Regions from separate parts of the Paenibacillus sp. HJGM_3 genome, predicted to be linked through region 2. Evidence: riboswitches for the same ligand, from Rfam matches in the RefSeq annotation. Region 2 holds a riboswitch; the other holds the start of a gene.
The links. Region 2 has a riboswitch for ZMP and ZTP ahead of ACI5FR_RS00475 (serine hydroxymethyltransferase). Riboswitches for the same ligand answer to the same signal wherever they lie in the genome.
Positions count from the first base shown of each region.

Region 1 (7,835 bases), on a different contig from region 2:
CGCGAACTCGGACAGCCCCCAGGATCAATGGATCAAGCGCCAAGTGCAGCTCGAGGTCGTCAAGGAGATCGGCAGCTGGGTGCTTGATCCAACCAGTCTGGATGAAGCGCGTGCCGCCATCCGGGCGAACATCCCGGCATTGGAGCAAGTGGTTGGACGCGTACTGAAGGCGAACGGCTACGCCGAGGATTATCAGGTCGAGCTCGGGCAAGTGCCGTTCCCGGCCAAACCATTCGGCAATAAAGTATATCCCGCCGGCACCTATGAAGCACTCCGCATCGTCCTCGGCAGCGGGCAAGGCCAAAACTGGTGGTGCGTGCTATTCCCGCCGCTGTGCTTCGTAGGCGTCAAGGCGAAAGCCGCACCGGCTCCGACTCCGGCGCCTGCGGCGGAACCAACGGTTAAGGATGCTCAGGCTGGTAAGGATTCGAAGGAAACTAAGGCTACCAATGGTTCCAAGGAAGGCCAGGCTTCCAAAGACCCGAAGGCTACGCCGACGGTTAAGCCCGTCGGAAAAGCGGACTCCGCGGCAAACGTAGGTGAGAAGAGCGAAGCAGTTCAAGCAGGTGCCAGTGAAGATGGCGCTCCGAAAGCGGAAGTGAAGTTTTTCGTGTGGGAAATCGGCAAGAAGATCGGCCATAAGATCGGGCATGTGGTGAAGAGCTTGTTTGCCTAAGCGCCGCCCAGCCGTCTGATCGGGAGGCTCTGCATGACAGTCCGGGGCCCGGCACGCTATAATAGGAGAATTGGCAAGCTACTTCATCCCCATCTAGATAAGGATGCATTTCGAATGACCATTACATGGCAAGTCAATCCTCAAGCCGTGGACGAAGCCGTGGAGGGCGACGTCCCGGCTTCCCTGTTGGAAGCGGCGCGCCTGCTCGCCGCCGGCGAGACCGTGGCGTTTCCCACCGAGACCGTGTACGGGCTCGGGGCGGACGCCACGAACACCGCGGCGGTGGAGGCGGTCTTCCGCGCGAAGGGACGGCCGTCCGACAATCCGCTCATCGTGCATATCGCCGATTGGACGGAGCTGGACGGGCTCGTCGCCGAGGAAGGCTTCAGCGACACCGCCCGCCTCTTGATGGCCCGGTTCTGGCCCGGGCCGCTCACGCTCGTGCTGCCGGCGCGTCCCGGCGCCGTGAGCCCGCGGGTCACGGCCGGGCTCGCGACCGTCGCCGTGCGCATGCCCGCGCACCCCGTGGCGCGGGCGCTGATCCGGGCGGCGGGCTGCCCGGTGGCGGCCCCGAGCGCGAACCGCTCGGGACGCCCCAGCCCGACGCTGGCGGCGCACGTCCACGAGGACCTGGACGGGCGCATCGCGGGTCTGGTCGACGGCGGACCGACCGGCGTCGGGCTCGAGTCGACGGTCGTCGAGGTGGTCGGCGACCAGGTGCACATCCTGCGGCCCGGCGGCGTGACCGCGGGCCAGCTGCAGGCGGCGGCGCCCGCCTGCACGATCGTGGCGCCCGGCGCAGCCGCCGGCGCCGAAGCCGCGTCGCCCGGCGACGCGGCGGCCTACACGCCGAAGTCGCCCGGCGTGAAGTACGCGCACTACGCGCCGCGGGGCGCGATGACGCTCGTGCGCACGCAGCCGCCTGCCGGCGGCGCAGCCAACCCCGCGGCGACGGACGCCGCCGTCGCGTGGATTCAGGCGCGTGTGAACGAAGCGCGCCGCGTCGGGGACCGCACCGGCATCCTGACGACGCGGGAGCGGGCGCCGCTCTTCGACGCCGATCTCGTGCTCGCCTGCGGCAGCGCCGACGACCTCGAAGCGGCCGCACACAGCCTGTACGCCGCCCTGCGGCGGTTCGACGAAGCGGGCGTCACCGCCATCTGGGCGGAGACGTACCCGGAGGAAGGGTTGGGTGCGGCGCTTATGAACCGCATGCTGAAGGCGGCGGGCGGCCGACTGGTCGACGCCTGACGGATCGGCTGCTGTCGTGTACATGTTTCCCCACTTGTCCGCATATGTTGGTTAAGAAGTGCAGGACAAGGATGTGGGGGAGATTCCATGACCGCCGTTACCATTAACGCCTCGGCACATGCCGGGCAATTCATTACGATTTGCATGATGGCCTTCGCCTTGGGCATGGACGCCTTCTCCCTCGGGATTGGCATCGGGTTGCAGGGCATCCGCCTGCTGCATATCCTCCGCATCAGTTTGGTCATTGCGCTGTTCCATGTTATGATGCCATTAACGGGGATGTTCATGGGCCAGTATGCCAGCGCCCTGCTGGGAGACGTAGCGCTCCTGGCCGGAGGCGGGCTGCTGCTTCTCCTCGGAGGCCATATGATCTACAGCGCCTTTCATACGACGTCCATCACGGCGTTCGACTATAGAACGCTGTGGGGCGTCCTGTTGTTCGCGATCAGCGTCAGCATCGATTCGATGTCGGTGGGCGTATCGCTAGGGTTGTTCGCTACCGATATTGCTTTGACCGTGCTCATGTTCGGCTTATTCGGCGGAATCATGTCCATCGCGGGCTTGCTGCTCGGCCGCAACGCCGGACGGTGGACGGGCCGATACGGCGAAGCGATCGGGGGCCTCATCCTGGTCGCGTTCGGCATCCGATTTCTATTTTGAAAGGGTGGGGTGGGATGAGCGTTCAGCGGATTTTGTTCGTATGCACCGGGAATACGTGCCGAAGCCCGATGGCGGAAGGCCTGTTCCACGTGCTGACGAAGTCGAGGCAGGGCAATTGGGAAGCACGATCGGCCGGCGTGTCCACGAATGGCGGGTCCCCGGTGTCCCAGCATGCCGCGACGGTTCTGAGCCGCAAGGGCGGCGTGGACAAGCGGCGGTCCGACAGTCTGAAGGCCGATTGGGTCGAATGGGCGGACTTGATTCTTACGATGACGGGTTCCCATAAGCAAGCGGTGCTCTCCCGGTTTCCCGAAGCGCTGGACAAAGTGTTCACGCTCAAAGAATTCGTGATGGACGATCCGGGCTTGATGCGGCTCCTGTCGGAGCGGGGAGAGCTTATGTCCGAGCTGCTCGTGAAGCAAGCGCTCATGGAGCGAATCGAGGAGCAGGAGCTCGACCGGCTGGAGGAGCTGGAACGGCAGCTGCCGAGCATGGATATTCAGGACCCGTTCGGCGGATCGCTGATGGAGTACGAAGCGTGCGCGGAGGAGATCGAGAGCGCCCTGCGCAAGCTGATCGAGAAGCTCGATTCCATGCGGTGAGCGGGAAACGGCGGCATCCGAGCGGGGCGGCCGCCTAGGCGGTAGACCCTTTACACTATAAGGCGATTGAGGTATGATGAAGATAAGATGTTGGACTCGGTGTAACTGGCGACAATCGGGGAGGACCCCAATGGAGCATCGAGGCATACGGCCGGTCGCCTGGGCAAAGAGCAACGATCGTTTTCGGACGATCGCCTGCTCTTTTTTTCATCTTGGGCCTTGTTTCGGTTATACTACAGGTAGATTGGAAGGAGGAGTAATCGTATGAAAATCGCAATTGGGGCGGACCATGCCGGCTTTCGGCTAAAGGACGACGTGATCGCTTATTTGAAGGAAGCGGGACATGATGTGGAAGATTTCGGCTGCCATTGCGCCGATTCGATCGATTACCCGGACTATGCGCTGCCCGTCTGCGAGCAAGTGGCGAGCGGTCAAGCCGACCGGGGCATTCTCATCTGCGGCACGGGCATCGGCATGACGATCGCGGCGAACAAGGTGCCGGGCATTCGCTGTGCCTTGGTGCATGATCTGTTCTCGGCCAAAGCAACACGGGAGCACAACGACTCGAATGTCTTGGCAATGGGAGAACGGGTCATTGGACCGGGAGTCGCCCTTGAGATCATCAAGATTTGGCTGGACACGCCGTTCTCCGAAGGCCCGCGGCACGCCAACCGGATTCGGAAAATCAAAGAAATGGAAGACAAATTCGCCATTCATCCTTAATTCAAGCTTGGGGTGATCAGGAAATGTCTAAGCAATCGAATGAGCTGCAAGCCGCCGACATCACGGCGGACGTGGAGCAGATTTTGCGCGAGCTCGTGCAGGCGGGTAACATCCGCCGCGGCCAGGTGGTCGTCATCGGCACGAGCACGAGCGAGGTCGTCGGCCAGCGGATCGGCACGGCCGGGACCGAGGATGTCGCAGAAGCGATCTTCCGCGCAGTCGAGCAAGTGCGGGGCGAGGTCGGGTTTCAGCCCGCCTATCAATGCTGCGAGCATCTGAATCGGGCGTTGGTGGTGGAGCGTGAGCTGCTCGACTCCAACCCGACGCTTGAGGAAGTGACCGTCGTCCCCGTACGCCAAGCGGGCGGCTCGATGGCGGCGTATGCGTACCGGCATCTATCGAATCCCTGCGTCGTGGAGTCGATCCAAGCCCATGCCGGCGTCGATATCGGCGATACGTTCATCGGTATGCATTTGCGTCGTGTCGCGGTCCCGGTACGTCCCTCGATCCGCACGATCGGACAGGCGCACGTGACGATGGCCTATACCCGGCCTAAGCTGATCGGCGGCGTCCGGGCGGTTTATCAATAATTCAACTATTTACTTATCCCGGGAGGAATCGGACTCATGGAACATTTGCGCAAAAGCGACCCGAAAATTATGGAAGCCATTCAACTGGAACGCGGCCGGCAGCAAGATAAAATCGAACTGATCGCATCGGAGAACTTCGTCAGCGAAGCGGTTATGGAAGCGATGGGCACGGTCTTGACGAACAAATACGCCGAAGGCTATCCCGGCAAGCGCTACTACGGCGGCTGCGAGTATGTGGACATCGTCGAAACGATCGCCCGCGACCGGGCCAAGGAACTGTTCGGCGCGGAGCACGTGAACGTGCAGCCTCACTCGGGCGCGCAAGCGAACATGGCTGTTTACTTGGCCGCCCTGCAGCCCGGCGATACCGTGCTCGGGATGAACTTGGCCCACGGAGGCCACTTGACGCACGGCAGTCCGGTGAACGCTTCCGGCCTGCTCTACAACTTCGTCGCTTACGGGGTAAGCGAGAAAGACTTCCGCATCGACTATGACGAAGTGCGCAAGCTCGCGTTCAAGCACAAGCCTCGCTTGATCGTAGCCGGCGCTAGCGCTTATCCGCGTATTATCGATTTCGCGGCTCTGGGCCAAATTGCGAACGATGTAGGCGCGCTGTTCATGGTAGACATGGCGCACATCGCCGGTCTGGTGGCCACCGGCCTGCACCCAAGCCCGGTCCCGTACGCGCATTTCGTGACGACGACGACGCACAAGACGCTGCGCGGGCCGCGCGGCGGGATGATCTTGTGCCGCAAGGCGTGGGCGCAAGCGATCGACAAGGCCGTGTTCCCGGGCTCGCAAGGCGGTCCGCTCATGCACGTCATCGCCGGCAAAGCGGTATCGTTCGGCGAAGCGCTGCAGCCTGAATTCGCGACCTACTCGAAGAACGTGATCGGCAACGCCCAAGTGTTGGCCGAAGGGCTGATGGCCGAGGGCCTGAACATCGTCTCCGGCGGCACCGACAACCACTTGATGCTAGTAGACCTCCGCAGCATCAACATCACCGGCAAGGACGCCGAGCATGTGCTCGACGAAGTTGGCGTGACGGTGAACAAGAACGCGATTCCGTTCGATCCGACGAGCCCGTTCATCACGAGCGGCATCCGGATCGGGACGCCGGCCGCTACGAGCCGGGGCATGGACGCGGCCGCGATGAAGCAGATCGCCAAGATCATCGCGATGACGCTGAAGAGCCCGAAGGACGAGAGCGTGTTGAACGAAGCCCGCGGCTTGGTGAAGCAGCTGACGAGCCAATATCCGCTTTACGCCGGCTTGTCCTACTAAGTATTACGAAGGGTTATGGATCCCGAAATCACGCACCTCCGAAGCGCCGCTGCAGGCGGCATCCGGAGGTGTTTTTGTGCGGCTGCGCAGGCATAACCGGTGGCCTTTGATTCAGAAATGCCTGCCAGAAGCTGGCGTGTAAATGAATCGTGCAACGCGCAAAATACAATGATATAATAGGACGGGTATTTGGACGAAGTCGCGCATGGAACACGATGGCAGACTCATTAGGTTCAGGAGGAATTCGCATGAGCAAGGTTTTCGTATGTGACCATCCCTTGATACAGCATAAGCTCACATACATACGCGACGAGAATACGACCACCAAAGATTTCCGGGAGCTCGTCGATGAAGTCGCGACCTTGATGGCGTACGAAATCACGAGGGACATTCCGCTCCAGCACGTCTCCGTGAAGACGCCGGTCAGCATGGCCGATTGCCGGGTGATCTCCGGACGGATGCTCGGGCTGATTCCGATCCTCCGCGCGGGGCTCGGGATGGTGGAAGGCATCCTGAAGCTGATTCCGGCGGCCAAAGTCGGTCACGTCGGCTTGTATCGCGATCCGGAGACGCTCAAGCCCGTGGAGTATTACGTGAAGCTGCCGACGGACGTGGAGGAACGGCTGCTCATCGTGATCGATCCGATGCTCGCAACGGGAGGATCCGCCATCGCGGCGATTCAGGCGCTGAAGAACCGGCAGTGCAACCAGATCAAGCTGATGTGTCTCATCGCGGCGCCCGAAGGGATCGCGGCGGTCCAGCAGGCTCATCCGGATGTGGACATCTATGTCGCAGCGATCGACGATTACTTGAACGATCATGGATACATCATACCCGGCCTCGGCGATGCGGGGGACCGGCTGTTCGGGACCAAATAGAGAATTCCATTGGGTATTAGGGATAGGGAAAGAAAGGGAGAGGGAACGATGCAACGTCTGAAAATCATGACCATCTTCGGAACGAGACCGGAAGCGGTGAAGATGGCTCCGCTCGTCCTCGAGCTGGAGAAGCATCCGGAGCACATCGAATCGATCGTCTGCGTCACGGCGCAGCACCGGGAGATGCTCGATCAAGTGTTGGACGTCTTCCGCATCAAGCCGGATTACGACCTGAACGTGATGAAGGCCGGCCAGACGATCAACGAACTGACGATCCGCATGCTGCAGGACCTGGAGCCGGTGTTCCGCGAAGCGAAGCCGGATATGGTCCTCGTGCATGGCGACACCAGCACGACGTTCGTGGCGAGCTATGCCGCCTTCATGCAGCAGATCGCCGTCGGCCATGTGGAAGCGGGGCTGCGGACGTGGAACAAATATTCGCCTTATCCGGAGGAGATGAACCGCCAGTTGACGGGTGTGCTCTCCGACGTTCATTTCGCGCCGACCGATTGGTCCGCGAACAACCTCCGCCGCGAGAACAAGCCGGAATCGGCCATTTATATCACAGGGAACACGGTGACTGACGTCGCGCAATACGTGACCAAGGAAGAGTACTCCCACCCCGTGCTCGACTGGGCCGGCGACCGGCGCCTCGTGCTGATGACCGCCCACCGGCGGGAGAACCAGGGCGAGCCGCACCGCAACATTTTCCGGGCAGTGCTGCGGCTGGTGGATGAGTTCGAGGATATCGTGGTCGTGTACCCGGTTCACATGAGCCCGGCGGTACAAGGGCCGGCTCGCGAGATCCTGGGCAACCATCCGCGCATCAAGCTGATGGACCCGCTCGATCTGGTAGACATGTACAACTTCTTCCCGCGCACCCACCTGATCTTGACCGATTCGGGGGGCATTCAGGAGGAAGCGCCTTCGTTCGGTATTCCGGTTCTCGTGCTCCGTGATACAACCGAACGGCCGGAAGGCGTCGAAGCCGGAACGCTGGAGCTCGTCGGCACCAACGAAGACTTCATCTACGCCCGGGCCCGTACGCTGCTGACCGACGAAGCGGCTTATGCCAAGATGAGCCGGGCGGCCAATCCGTATGGGGACGGACAAGCGTGCAGCCGAATCGTGCAGGGGATTCTTCATCATTTCGGGCGGATTTCGGACAAGC
Region 1 is NZ_JBJGED010000016.1:143,552-151,386, reverse strand. Features, by position in the region: gene spoIIR (stage II sporulation protein R) at 1-676, shown strand, start outside; gene ACI5FR_RS18525 (L-threonylcarbamoyladenylate synthase) at 791-1,927, shown strand; gene ACI5FR_RS18520 (manganese efflux pump MntP) at 2,015-2,587, shown strand; gene ACI5FR_RS18515 (low molecular weight protein arginine phosphatase) at 2,602-3,189, shown strand; ZMP/ZTP riboswitch at 3,281-3,361, shown strand; gene rpiB (ribose 5-phosphate isomerase B) at 3,454-3,912, shown strand; gene ACI5FR_RS18505 (TIGR01440 family protein) at 3,936-4,502, shown strand; gene ACI5FR_RS18500 (serine hydroxymethyltransferase) at 4,539-5,786, shown strand; gene upp (uracil phosphoribosyltransferase) at 6,035-6,664, shown strand; gene wecB (non-hydrolyzing UDP-N-acetylglucosamine 2-epimerase) at 6,713-7,835, shown strand, end outside.
Region 1: linked by a shared signal. The riboswitch ahead of rpiB (ribose 5-phosphate isomerase B) and the one ahead of ACI5FR_RS00475 (serine hydroxymethyltransferase) in region 2 are both predicted to bind ZMP and ZTP.

Region 2 (7,835 bases):
GTTATCGACTGATTGAGGATCTCTCTGCCAAAATAAGCCGCAGGAAGCTGCTGGCGAAGATAGGTGCGGTCGGGGTGACGGCGGCCGCCGGAGCGGTGCTGATTCCGGACCGGGAGCGCACTTACGCAACCGGGGTGTCCGACCTGTATGTCAATGTGAAGGATTTCGGAGCAGCAGGGGACGGAGTAACGGATGATACCGCATCGATTCAGGCAGCTCTTGCATCGCTGAATGCGACCTATGGCGGTACGGTGTTTTTCCCGGCAGGAGAGTATGTCATTAGTGCAACGATACAGCTGAAAGCGAATCAGGGTTTGCTTGGAGCGGGGGCCGCCTCCTCCAAGCTGCTGGTCGCAAGCGACGTAACCGCCATCGAGCTGTCCACGGCGGGGGCGGGGAATGCCATCGCGAGATCGGGCGTAAGAGACATGTACATCCGGTTTCAGAATGATGCGGGTACATGGACGAACGGGCACGGAATTCGTCTGGTCGCCGATGCCGCTCAGAAGCAAATTTGGAAAATAGCTGTAGAAAACGTACAAATTTATCTCGCTCCCCAATCGGGCGTCCATATGACGGCAAGCTTGAGCCAAACCGGCAACTATGTCGCAGAGACGTATTTGCGCAATCTGGAAATCAACCAATGCGTTAACGGCGTCTACTTGTCCGGGAAAGTGTACGACTTGTTTGCCGAGATGGTCTATGTGGAGAAGGCGCGCGATTACGGCTTTTTTATCAGTGGGGGCAGCAATACGTTCATTCATTGTCATGCCGTGAAATGCGGAACGAATACGAACGGGACGTTATCCGGCGGAGCGTTCCGGGTCGACGAGAACTACAACAGCTTCTACGACTGCCATGCGGACAAAAGCGTAGGTCACGGCTTCATACTGGGAGGATTCGGATCTACCAGGCGGAATGGCAACCGGTTCGTCGCGTGCTTTGCCTTCAACAGCGGGTCTACTCACGCTACGGACGGTCACGGGTTCAAGATCGGAGCGATCGGCCACACCGTTTTTGACGGCTGCTTCATCGGAACGTTGGGAGACGATACGCAACCGCAATATCACGGAATGCTGTTCGAGAGCGCCGACATAACGGGGATTACGATCCAAGGCTGCATGTTCCGCAAAAATACCGGTACGGCCGTCAAATACAATGCGGCGGTTCCGAAGAACCAGATCGTGTTCACCGGCGGCTCCTTCGAGCTGAACGGCCAAAACATCGACGGACGCGACAAACACGGCGCTTTCTACGAGGATATGGGGAATACGTTTCTCGGCAAGGGGATGCTTACGTTAGGAGCAGCGGAGCAGCTTGCGATGAGCGCAGGCATATTGAACGTCACCGGTTCCTACGTCGCGGCGAGCGGCTCAGGGAATATCGATACGATCAACGGCGGTTACGAAGGAAGCGTGTTGTTTTTGAAGCAGGCCCCCTCTTCCTCCTTGACCGTACGCCATCAGGTCGGCAATGTCGTGCTCCGGGGGGCGAGCAATTATGTCTTTGCAAGCGAGAATGATGTATTGATGCTGCTAAAATGCGGCAGCAACTATGTGCAGCTATGATTTAAAGGAGCATAAAGCATAATGGAAAAGGAAGCCATACTGGCTAACAGATGGGCGGATGAACCGGCGAGAAACCTGCTTCGCCTGCTGGCCGGACTGAAACACCGCACCGACAAAAAAGTGATATCCGGCCAGTTCGTATGTCCGCACTACGGCAGACCGGAGCATGGCCTGCCCGACGTGCAGGCGGCGTGGTCTTATCATATCGAGCAATTGCAGCGCGACGCCGGGCGGTATGTGGGGATGGTAGGCTTCGATCCGGTCGACCGTACGTACTTGGGAGGCGATGCTACCCGGAACATGCCTCGTTTCGAGAGCTTCCGAGAGCTCGCTTCCCAGTATCATTCGCAGGGAGGCCTCATTCACCTCACTTGGCACGCTCCGAACCCGTGGACGTCGGGGCATTCCTGGTCGACCATCCCGGCGGGGGGCGCATTGTCGGACTTGATTACCCCGGGGCACGCGGCGCATGAACAATGGATGGCATGGCTCGACGCGATGGCCGACGGCTTGGAATGGTTCCGGCAGCGGAGAATCAGCCTCATTTGGAGGCCGCTGCACGAATTGAACGGGAACTGGTTCTGGTGGGGACACGGCAGTCATGAGCATTATGTGAGTGTGTACCGCCATATGTTCGACTATTTTACAATCCGGAGAGGGCTGAACAATCTCCTCTGGTGCTGGAGTCCGGATCTTAGCGTCAAGCTGGGCTCCGCCACGAAATCCCGCTATCCGGGCAACGATGTCGTCGACATTATCGGTTTCGACCGCTATGCCGACCATTATACGGAATCGTCGTATTACGAAGAGTACCGGAATGAGAGGTACGGTAAAGTGTTGGCGCTGACGGAAGCCGGGCAATCGAAAGGGTCGGCAAACTACGATACGACGAACCTGTTGGAAGAAATTCGCCGGTATTATCCGGAGATTGCCTTCTTCATGTTCTGGATGAAGACGGAGACGGACTTCAGCATAGTAGGGAACGGGGACGGCAGGAAGCTTCTCCTGAACCCGCTTGTTTGCAACCGGGAGGACATCGAGGGTTATTCTACATAGACTTGAATCTGATGAATACTGTTGTTCTCATAGCCCTTTACGTTCCACTCTGCATATAGAGGCTGCGTATTCCCGACGGAATCCGCAGCCTTCGCTTTAATTACATATGTCCCTTCTTTTGAAGCGTCCCATTGCCAGACCCATCGCCGCCAACTGTACCGTTGTTCCGGATCTAACCAGACCGCGGTCTGCCACGTATGTTCTTTATCCAGGCTTATATGAATTTGTGTGACAGGATGTTCTCCCGCCCATGCAACTCCGAACACCTGGCGGATCCCTTTTTTTAGTACGGATTGATCTGTGGGTTGCACAATAGCGGAATTTACCTTCATGCTCGTTACTGGTCGGCGACCTAGATTAGGATTCATTTGGTAGATCATATAGTCCAGCTTCTGAAAGGGCCCCTCGAAAGGTTGATCGGAGACGAGCACTCTCCGCAGCCACTTCACGGAGGCCATGCCGTACCACCCCGGAACGATTAACCTCGCCGGGTAACCGTGCTTGAACGGCAGCGGTTTCCCATTCATAAACAACGCTACGAGCGTATCCGGATGCAGGGCTATAGCAAGCGGCAAACTTCTCGAATAATGGAAGGTGCCCTTGATATCCGTACGCTGTCCGAAATCCATTCCTTCAAATATAACCTCGTTCGCGTCGCTTAATAGGTTTGCAGCCGAAAGGATATCCCGTAAGCGGACTCCGGTCCAGACAGCATGACTAACCGCTCCAAGCTCCCACTGCTCGCCGCGTACTTTAGGATGAAAAAAAGCCCGTTTATTGCCGGCGCACTCCATTGTAACCGGCAAAGAGACCATTGACATTCTCATTAAGTCATCATAGTGCAGCCTAACCGGATTACGCACGAGACCTCCAATATCCAGATGCCAATCTTCAGGAGAAAAAGATGGATACGGAAAATGATTACGGATATAGTGCAGGGATTCCGGCGTTAGTTGACTTGAGAGGGCCAGCATGGGAAACTCTTGATTCTCAGGAACGACCGAACGGGGGATACGCCCAGGATTATAGAGCCTCATAGAAAACTCCTCTCCGAGAATAGCCATGATTGTTATTTTTATGAGGACATTGAATAATCCATGATGATCGCGATCCATTACTCCACGAATAACTCCCCCGCCGGGAATCCCTCTACGAACGCCGCCACCTCCGAGCGGATGCGCTGCAGCTCGCCCTCGTCCGAGGCGCCGCGCGTAGCGCGGACGATCCAGGCGGCGATGCGCGCCATGTCCGGCTCTTGCATGCCGAGCGTCGTCACCGCCGGGGTGCCGAGGCGGATGCCGGATGGGTACCAGGGCTTCGTGTCGCCGGGAATGGCGTTCTTGTTCACGACGATGCCGGCCTTCTCCAGCTGCACGGCCAAGTAATGGCCGTCTCGGACAGCGAGCCCGTTCATGGAGTTCACGACGTCGAGCAGGAGCAGGTGGTTCTCCGTGCCGCCGCCCATGAGGACGAACCCCGCTTCGCGCAGCCCTTCCGCCAGCGCCTTCGCGTTCCGCACGACTTGGCCGGCGTAGGCGTGGTACGCGGGGCTCGCCGCTTCCCGCAAGGCGATCGCCATGGCCGCGATCGTGTTCATGTGCGGCCCGCCCTGCAGGCCTGGGAACACGGCGCGGTCGATCGCGGCGCCCAGCTCCCGGCGGCACAGAATGAGGCCGGCCCGCGGGCCGCGCAGGATCTTGTGCGTCGTCGTCGTCACGACGTCGGCATGCGGGAACGGGTGCTCGTGGTAGCCCGTCACGCACAAGCCGCAGATGTGGGCGATGTCGGCGACGAGCAGCGCCCCGGTCTCGCGCGCGATCTCGCCGAGCAGCTGGAAGCGGATTTGCCGCGGATAGGCAGTCGCACCGCAAATGATGAGCTTCGGCTTATGCCGGTGGGCCAGCTCGCGAATCTGCTCGTAATCCAGCTCGTAGTCGGCATTGAGCCGGTACTGAACGGCGTTGTAGATCGAGCCGGTCAAATTGACAGGATGGCCGTGCGTCAAGTGGCCGCCATAGTCGAGCGACAAGCCGAGGAACGTATCCCCGGGCTCGAGGAACGCGTTCAGCACCGCCAAATTCGCGGGTGAACCGCTGAGCGGCTGCACGTTCGCGTGGTAGGCGTCGGGATTCGGCGTGAACAGCTCCAGCGCGCGCCGGATCGCGAGCCGTTCCAGTTCATTCGTGTTGGGCTGCCCCCGATAGTATCGCCCGTTCTTCGTCTCCTCCCGTGTATCGCCGGCCCACAAGTACGGGTATCCTTCCGCGTACTTGTTCGTGTACGAGGTGGCCAGCGCGAGCTGCACCGCCTTCGAGGTGTAATTCTCCGATGGAATCAGGCTCAGCGTGCTCCGCTGACGTCGCCCTTCCGCCGCCAGCAGCCGCCCTACCTCCGCATCGTGCCGCTCCACATAACCGATCCAGCTTTCCATGGCCATCCTCCCGCTTTCAACTGTTGTTGGACAACAAAAAAGAGCGCTCCGATCTGCTCGATCGTGCACTCGCCCAGGCGTACGGCTCTATATGAGATGTGCTCCCCCATGGTTCCCCATGTTCCGCCAGTTACACATCCTTGGTCCACGGGATTATTTTACCAAATATTCAGACTATATTCAACATTCTATCATCTTCCTTGAATCTTTAAGGTTATTTTCATTTTCGTATGTTATTGTGAAGGGTACGATACGTTTCTCTAGCAATAAGCGATATAGAATCATAGGACAAGGGGATACCGATGAGAGGAAAAATGCTGCAGGCGCTAATCGTAGTGTCGGCCATCTCCGGGCTCGTCTGGATGGGCGGTCTGGCTTGGGCGATGAAAGATTACTTCAGCGGAGGGGAACCGGTCGTGCTGACGTCCCCGCAACCATCTGCGACTACGCCTCCCGCACAACCGGTGCAAGCCGCCCCGGTGACATCGCCGGGTGCTAACAATCAGGCATATCGGGTGGTCGGTCTGGGCGACTCGCTTACCCGCGGATTCGGGGACCCGGAAGGCCTAGGGTACGGCGGGAAGCTGGCGAACTTACTTCGGGAGGGCGGCCAAGAGGTCGTATATGACAACCTAGGCGTGAACGGGCAGACGGCACCTCAGCTGGTCAGTTTGCTGCAGCAGCAGGACGTGCAGGCGAAGGTGAAGACAGCCCGGCTCTTGCTCGTAAGCATCGGCGGGAACGATTTATTTCGCGGCGGAGAGACGTTGTCGAATTTGGAATCGACTCGAATCGCGTCGCTGCAGACCGAGTACAACAAGCAGTTGAAGACGATTCTCACCCGGCTGCGCGAGCTGAATCCGGACGCGGCGATCACCCTGATCGGGCTGTACAATCCGTTCATCGAGCTGCAGAATTCCGCCGTGACGAGCAAAATCGTACGAGACTGGAACTACGCGGCAGGCGAGACACTGGCTGCATTTCCGAAAACAATGCTCGTCCCGACGTTCGACTTGTTCCAGTTCCAGAGCAAGGACGTGCTGTATATCGATCAATTCCATCCGAACGCGAACGGATACGAGCTGATGGCGGAGCGCATCGAGGCCGCGCTGGGCGAACAGGGAGGGGCGTAAGTGAGCGAAGTAACATTGGCGGTACACGGGCTACGCAAAACGATCGGCCGCCGCGATATCATCAAGTCCTTGGATTTCGAGCTGCACCGTGGTGAGGTGTTCGGCTTCCTCGGGCCCAACGGGGCGGGCAAGACGACGACGATCCGGATGCTGGTCGGCTTGATGCGGCCTACCGCCGGGACGGTTCAGGTGTGCGGGTACGATGTGCACAAGCAGTTCCCGGAAGCGATGCGCCAGATGGGGTGTATCGTCGAGAATCCGGAGCTGTACCGATACTTGAGCGGGTGGAACAATTTGCTTTATTTTGCCCGGATGATGGATGGAGTCGATGAAGCGCGGGTGAGCGAGGTGGTGGAGCTGGTCGGCCTGACCGCTCGGATTCACGACAAGGTCAAGACGTACTCGCTCGGCATGCGCCAGCGGCTCGGCATCGCGCAGGCGCTGCTTGGCCGGCCGAAGGTGCTCATCCTGGACGAGCCGACGAACGGGCTCGATCCGTCCGGCATCCGCGAAATGCGGGAGTTCATCCGCTTCTTAGCCGCGCAGGAAGGGCTCAGCGTTCTTGTGTCGAGCCACCTCCTAAGCGAGATCCAGCTCATGTGCGATCGCGTAGCCATCATCTCGGGCGGCGAGGTCGTACGGGTTGGAGCGGTGCACAGCTTGCTCTCTTCGCAGGAGAAGCTCTGTTGGCGGCTGCATCCTCTGGAGGAGGGCGTTGCCGTGCTGCGGCGGCTGTGCGGGGAGGAGCATGTGGATGCGGATACCGAGCCAGGAGCGGTATTGACTCCAAGCGATGCCGAACGGATCGGAGTCTGGAATCGCGAGCTGGTGAACGCCGGCGTCACGGTGACGGAGATGTCCCGGCGCGTGCCTACCTTGGAGGACTTGTTCCTCGAGCTGACGGGAGGGCGGGGCATTGATTAATCTAATCTACAACGAGATGGTCAAGCTTGCGGGCAAACGGAAGCTGATCGTCGTCACGCTCATCATCGGCGTCCTAATCGCCGTCTTCACCTACGCGCAGGGCCAGCAGGCGAAGGACAACCTGAGGCGGTACGGCGACGTCGACTGGCGCATCGTGCTGGAGCAGCGGATCAAGAGCTGGGAGAGCCGGTTGAACTCCCCGAGAACGGACGACGACCAGCGTCGCGAGCTGATCGTTCGGATCGCCCAGCAGCGTTATTATTTGAACGCGAATGTGAACCCGGCCGAGCCTGGTGCCGCTACGTTCGTGCGGAACTTCATCGAGAACGGGACGACGCTGCTCCTGCCGCTCATGATGATGGTGATGGCTTCGGACCTCGTCTCCTCCGAGCATAGCGCTGGCACGATGAAGGCGCTGCTCACCCGGCCGGCCCGGCGATGGCGTATCCTGCTCAGCAAATATTGGACGCTTGTGCTTTCCGTCTCTATCATCATCACGATCTTCGGCTTGCTGTCGACGCTCATCTCCGGCTTCGCGTTCGGCTTCGGCGGCTGGAAGGCCCCAGTGTTGACCGGCTTCGCCATGAACGGGGACGTACTCGATACGTCCGGCGTGCATTTGGTGCCGCAATGGCAATACATTTTCATGGAATTCGGTCTCGCCTGGTTCGTGTCCCTCGTAGTGGCGACGCTCTCCTTCATGCTCTCCGTGCTGATCCGTAG
Region 2 is NZ_JBJGED010000001.1:104,393-112,227, reverse strand. Features, by position in the region: gene ACI5FR_RS00490 (glycosyl hydrolase family 28-related protein) at 1-1,568, shown strand, start outside; gene ACI5FR_RS00485 (glycoside hydrolase family 26 protein) at 1,590-2,624, shown strand; gene ACI5FR_RS00480 (sulfite oxidase) at 2,612-3,739, opposite strand; gene ACI5FR_RS00475 (serine hydroxymethyltransferase) at 3,739-5,055, opposite strand; ZMP/ZTP riboswitch at 5,120-5,199, opposite strand; gene ACI5FR_RS00470 (GDSL-type esterase/lipase family protein) at 5,358-6,188, shown strand; gene ACI5FR_RS00465 (ABC transporter ATP-binding protein) at 6,189-7,112, shown strand; gene ACI5FR_RS00460 (ABC transporter permease subunit) at 7,105-7,835, shown strand, end outside.